Regions from separate parts of the Azotosporobacter soli genome, predicted to be linked through region 1. Evidence: riboswitches for the same ligand, from Rfam matches in the RefSeq annotation. Region 1 holds a riboswitch; the other holds the start of a gene.

Region 1 (3,210 bases):
TCGACCGTTTCCTAAAGCATAAAGTTAAAGCAAGCAGGAAAATCGAACAACGGAGCCGTCCCATTGTTTCTGGAGCAAATGAGTTTTGGGTAGCAAAGAGCGCCGAGCGTAAAAGTTAGGCGCTTTATTTTGCATGTGCGAGAGAGGAATATCGGCACAGAGCGGGAACTTTTAAACAGTGGGAATGTAAACGGCGATAGGGGGAAGAGATATTTGCAACGGTATATATCGAAGGAACTGACTCATTTTGTAGGGCGTGGATTGCCGACAGAAGAGGATAAATACAATTTACTGGTGAAGATAATTCGCGGTGGCTGGCTAACATATCCTCCCCATGATAAGCAGGGGAAGCCACCGAAACTCACTTTTAAAAACGCCGTTCCTATTAATGAGAAGGCATCTGGAGAGGGAAAATCGTTTGAGAAAGAATTAAGATTAAGGCGAAATATAAAAGCCACGAGCTTTGAAGACAATAACTTGTATAACGCGAATATGGTTTGTTTTTGTGATATTCCGGTTGGCGACCTAGCGATACACATGAAAAAATATAGTGGATTTGGTCTTGCTTTCAATAAAGAACTGCTTGCGAAGAAAGGTGTAAGACCTGTGAATTACATTCCAATAGGGGCTAGAAATGTAGGAACAAGAGAACCCCTAGGGGGTTATTTAAATGAAATGGCGCGATTGGTGGAAAGTACAGCGGATCAATCTTCTTATCTAAGTAGAGCTGAAAGTGATTTTCCGGTCCAAGGAACAGAAATAAGTCTAGATCAAATAAAAGAAAACATTGAGAAAGGACGGCAACTGCTGCTATGGGAATGGTTTTCTTTTATCAAGTTTTTCGACGAATTACTGCCAGATGATGACGAGGGTAATTACTACTTTGAACGTGAGTGGCGTTCGCTGTATGATGTGGATTTTGCCTTTGCGGATATTAGGCGGATTATATTGCCAGAGGAATATGCAACCCGGTTTAGAGATGATCTTCCCGAGTACTGCGGGGAACTGGTTTTCAGCCATGTGCCGTAAACTATGCTGAGGACAAACAAGGAGACGGTTCCGCTGTTTCAAACGTTCTTTTCTCTTCCGTCTTATGAAAAATAATCTCGACCAATAAAAATGCGGCAAACGGAGAAAAATCGTCTGCCTCATTTTTTTGCGTCTTCGAAATCAGCGGCGTCCCTAATTCCCCGTCGTTGCGGTTTTTTCAGAACATGGAGTCCGAGGAAAGGCGGACATGGTTTGGCGGGCAAGAGCGTGGAGACGTACGACAGGGAGGTCGTACGCCGGTGGAGCAACAGGGAGGTTGCTTTCACCGGGAATGTCCGCGATCGCCGACCGCCAAGCCTTGGCCGATCCGACGGACGTGGTCGCTTCTGAAAAAATCGCGACGACGAAAGGGGCATAGCTGTCGATAGAGGGAGGCAAAATCAAGTTGGATTTGCCGAAGCAAGCAAAATCGGTTTTGGTTTAAGCAGCATCGTTTACGAAAACGGGCAGCAAGATTTCCAAGTATGGCACTCTTGCTGCTTTTTGCGTTGTGTGCGTAAAGATGAACGTGAGGAAGAATTTAGACTTTTTAGATTTTAAAAATTAAATAATATTGACGAAAAAAGCAAACCGAATATAATACAAGTACGCAATACACTTTTCTTAAAGCAGCTGTATGTTTTGCCTAAAAGGGTAATTAACGATTGCGGCAGTGTGCTTTGAAATCGCCAAGTTTTTTCTGTGAAAATTTTGATGCGGACGCGATGAATAACGATCTATATTTGGACACTTGGATCGTTAGGAGTAAATAGTGTAACCGGCCATACCATGACTAGTCATGGAGTGACCGGTTTTTTTATATTTGATGAAGTGTTTCACGGGATAACAGAATTTTATTTTCAAAGGATTAATGAAGGGGGAAGGTAACATGTTTTCGTTGCTGCATATCGATAATAATTTTTTTTACAAGGAAATTCTGCGTGATTTATCTGAACAGAATGATTTTCGATATTTCTCAGCCAAAACACCGCAAAAAGCATATGAGATTTTAGTTGCCCATGATATTGATCTTATTGTGACCGGACTGGAATTTAAAGGAGAAAATAAAGAACGCTTCATTTCCACGCTGATGCGCAAAAAAAGGGAGACGACACCGGTAATTGTTCTTTCGGCAATCAATGATATGAAGCTTAAAGCAGAGCTTTTCCAAAAGGGTATTTCCGATTATCTAACAAAAGATCACTTCATGGAGTATTTAATGACGCTGATCAAAAAAAATAAAGGGGGGGATGCGATTGCCGCAGAACTGCGAAACCTTTGGATTGCCGTTTTAGATGACAGTGTGATGCATCTGAATGGGATGCGCGCGTTTTTTGAACATAATGCGATGCCGCAGGTCGATTATTTTATAAATCCGGCTGCACTTTTGACGACAGCCAAGACATACAATATTTATTTAATTGATAACGTTTTGCCGGATATTTCAGGTGAAGAAGTGATTCGCGAAATTCGGAAACGGGATGAGTATGCGGTAATCATAGCGGTTTCATCGGTTAATAGTCATGCGGTTATTTCCAACATTTTAAGTAATGGTGCGGACGATTATATTGTAAAACCATTTTCGGAAAATCTTTTTATGGCGCGTCTTAAAGCAAATGTTCGAACCTATTCGTTAATGCAGCAGTTAAAAGAAAAAAACAGGCTTTTGGCTCAAGTGGCGCAAGAAGATGGTCTTACCGGTCTTTATAATCGTCGTGCAATAATGGAAAGGTTAAACAGGGAAATCGATTTTGCGACACGCAGTAAAGAACCGCTTACGGTGCTGATGTTTGATATTGATCGCTTTAAAATGATTAATGATACCTATGGGCATCATTTGGGCGACGAGGTGCTCAGACAGTTGGGGCAGTATTTGAAGAACGCGTTTCAGAAAAATGTCATTACGGGACGGTATGGCGGAGAAGAATTCATTTGCGTTTTTCCAGGGCTTGCGCTTTCTGGCGCGGTCGTTTACGCGGAACGTCTTCGACGCGAATGTGGCGAAATGCGTTTTAGTGAAGACGCTCTTTCCATTACTGTCAGCGGCGGGGTTGCGGCATATTCGGATGAAAACGCAGATGAATTTTTAAAACGGGTGGATGAGCTTTTATATAAGGCCAAAAAGAACGGGCGCAATCGAATGGAATACTAAAGCGATTCTTTTTTCGTTGCTCGTATGAA
Region 2 (3,210 bases), on a different contig from region 1:
AGGAAGATTGAGAAAGCAGCGATCCCAGGCAAGAGGATCGCTGCCTTTCTTTTATCACTGGGAAAATAAAGGGGGGAATAGAGTATGAAGAGATTATCCCAATGCCTTGTGAAACTCGGCGTTGCAGCAGCGAACCGAAGTCAGGCGGTAAAGGAAGCGGGGCGACTGTTGGTCGATTCTGGCTGCGTCACGCCGCGCTATGTCGATGCGGTAAGTCAAAATTATGGTGAAGAAGTTTGCATGGTCATTGCACCATGGCTGGCGGTAGTGCATCTTCGCGACCCGGAACTGGTTAAAAAAAACGGCGTAGGGGTGCTTACGCTAAAAAAGCCGGTGCGATTCGGTTTTGAAGCAAGCGAATCGGTACGATTAGTCGTAGCGCTGGCGGCGCAGGATACAGCAGAACATTTGAGCCAGATTGACGAGATCGGTACGCTTCTTTCCTGTCCCGGACAAATGGAACGTTTATGCCGCGCCGAGAACGAAGAACAGGTGAGAAAAATTTTAGACTGGCGCTAGCGGATTGCAGAGCAAACGGCATTGCCGGAAACTTGAAGCGAAAATCAATTTCTTTCATTAAAAAACGAGCCTCTCTCGACCCAAGTGATCGAAAGGGGCTCGTTTTTCTTCACTTATTTCATGAAAAAAATAAGGGTGATTTGGATTACTCGCGGTTAATTCCCGCTGTACTGCCGTCTTTGCCGCCGTCGACGAAAGTAGAGCGTTTATCCTCAGCGTTGTTGCGGATTTTGCAACTTGTGCTACATTGCGGAGAGAAAGTCTCACCAACCATTGTAAATAGATTCCGGCAGCAGTCTGAATGTTGCTGTCCTGTTCAAGCCTATCGACTTTGTCAAACTGCAAAAAAAATAACGCATGCAGTGCAGTGGTTTTGAAAAATGTTGGCAGGTTTTGCTTTCGCATATGCGGAATAGATAAAAGATGAGGAAAACGGTTTCTGCGAGGAAAAATGGGGAGGCGTTTTTGATGTTGAAGTGGGATGTGGTTTATCATATCGGGGTGCCGGTGCTGGATAAGCAGCATAACAGGATCATCGAACTGGCCAATGACTTGGTAGTTAACATTTTGCGCTGCGAAGATATTGAAAAGGAGCGGCAGATAACCGAAGCCGCTTTGGCGGAGCTGGTCGCCTATACGGCAAACCACCTTCAGGAAGAGGAAGGTTATATGCAGCAATATAATTATCCGGAGATTGCTGAACATAAACGGGAGCATGAAATATTAATGACCGAGGCGCAGCGGATTTTAGCGGAATCGCAGCAAGGTAAAGGCGGCTTTTCCTTTGATGCGCTGATGGTAATGAAAAAGTGGCTGGAAGAGCATATTTTAGTCTGCGATAAAAAGCTGGGTGCGTTTTTGCAGCTTGCAGAGCAGAAGCACGAAAAATAACAATGCATAAGAATTGTGAAAAAAGGGATCGAGTTAACTTTTTGTAAGAAGTGTTAACTTACTCTCTTTTTTTGTTTTTATGCGCGAAATAAGTCGATTGGTGGTATAATAAGGAGGTGTGAAGGCGGGGGAGAGCCGCTTTTGGCACAACGGAAATTGAAGAGGCAAACTTATCGAAAGATAAGGACGCAAAGCCGTGGGTCTAACGATAGCAATATCCATGACTGCCAGGTTGCATCGCTCAATTGGTGATGTCCCTGGCAGTCTTTTTATATACAAAAAAGTAAGGAGTCAATGCAAATGAAATTTTTTAATGACATGAAAGTGATGTACAAATTAGGCGTTTTACTTTTGCTGGCTTTTATCGCATTAGGGGTTATCGGTTATTCCGGTTATTATTACCTGCAGGAGTCGAATACGACGATCAACACTCTCTATAAAGAGCGTTTGCTGCCGATAAAGGATTTGAACGAAAACCGGATGCACATTGCGCGCGCGAATGGCGCGACGATGGAATTAATGCTGACGACGGATGAAAATAAGAACAAAGAGCTCAAGGGGATCATTGACGACACCGCAAAACGGGCGGCGGCCAATCTCGATGAAATCGAAAAAATGCCACTCGATGCCAAGGCGCGTGCTATGCTGGGTAAGGTGGTCGATGTCAGAGGAAAGTACCGTGATGCCAGGGCCAAGGTGATTGATTTGGCCCTGCAGAATAAGAATGCGGAAGCGTATGCAGCCTATGTCGCCAATGTTGATAAACCGGCGGCCGAGTACATCGAGGCAATGCGTGAGTTTAGCGATTATTACACGGAACTGTCCAAGAAGATGGACGAAGAAAATCAAAGAGCGTTTGCAAGGGCCAATCAAATTAGCGTCGCAACGCTGCTCATTGCGTTTATCGTCCTGGGCGTCAGCGGTTGGTACATAACAAAAATCATCACGCAGCCGCTCGCCGCGTTGGTCGCGGTCTGTGATGAACTGGCGGGCGGTGATTTTCGCAATAAGCCACGCCCGTTCATGCGGGCCGATGAGATTGGCAAAGTGGCCGATTCGCTGATTGAGATGCGCAATAAGGTGCAGGCTCTGATGAAGAAAATTGACGGTTCGGTCGAACAGGTGGCGGCTTCTTCGGAAGAGTTGACGGCAAGCGCCGATCAATCGGCGCAAGCCGCTACGCACGTAGCCGGATCGATTGCCGAAGTGGCGCAGGGAATGGCCGAACAGTTGCGCGTGACCGGCGATGCGTCCGTCGTGATTCGGCAAATGTCTGCCGGGATTGAGGAACTTGCCGCCAATGCGCATGAGGTAACGACGCAATCTTCGCTGGCTGCGACGAAGGCGACAGACGGCAATGCATCGGCTGATAAAGCGGTGCGACAAATGAATTCGATCGAACAAACCGTGGCCGCATCGGCTGAAATCGTTGCCAAGCTGGGGGAACGGTCAAAAGAGATCGGCCAAATTGTCGATACGATAGCCGGCATTGCCGGACAAACCAATTTGCTCGCGCTCAATGCCGCGATTGAAGCGGCGCGCGCGGGGGAACAGGGGCGCGGCTTTGCGGTCGTAGCGGAAGAAGTGCGTAAGCTGGCCGAACAGTCGGAAGGTGCAGCCAAGCAAATCGCGACGTTAATTGGCGAAACGCAAATCGATACCGAAAAAGCCGTCGTTGCAATGCAGAGCGGATCGCAGGAAGTCAAACTGGGCACGCAAACTGTTAATGCATCCGGCGTCGCGTTTGCTGAAATTGCCAAACTGGTAACGCAGGTATCGGGACAAATTCAGGATATGTCG

The links. Region 1 has a riboswitch for cyclic di-GMP ahead of QTL79_RS10895 (GGDEF domain-containing response regulator). Riboswitches for the same ligand answer to the same signal wherever they lie in the genome.
Region 2: it holds a riboswitch for cyclic di-GMP, as region 1 does, so the genes downstream of both, QTL79_RS00500 (methyl-accepting chemotaxis protein) here and QTL79_RS10895 (GGDEF domain-containing response regulator) in region 1, are expected to answer to the same signal.

Annotation. Positions count from the first base shown of each region.
Region 1 covers NZ_JAUAOA010000011.1:13,811-17,020, forward strand. The annotation lists gene QTL79_RS10885 (abortive infection system antitoxin AbiGi family protein) at 214-1,029, shown strand; gene QTL79_RS10890 (hypothetical protein) at 1,238-1,408, shown strand; cyclic di-GMP riboswitch class II at 1,739-1,822, shown strand; gene QTL79_RS10895 (GGDEF domain-containing response regulator) at 1,919-3,181, shown strand.
Region 2 covers NZ_JAUAOA010000001.1:108,315-111,524, reverse strand. The annotation lists gene QTL79_RS00510 (PTS sugar transporter subunit IIA) at 85-519, shown strand; gene QTL79_RS00505 (bacteriohemerythrin) at 988-1,410, shown strand; cyclic di-GMP riboswitch class I at 1,564-1,650, shown strand; gene QTL79_RS00500 (methyl-accepting chemotaxis protein) at 1,711-3,210, shown strand, end outside.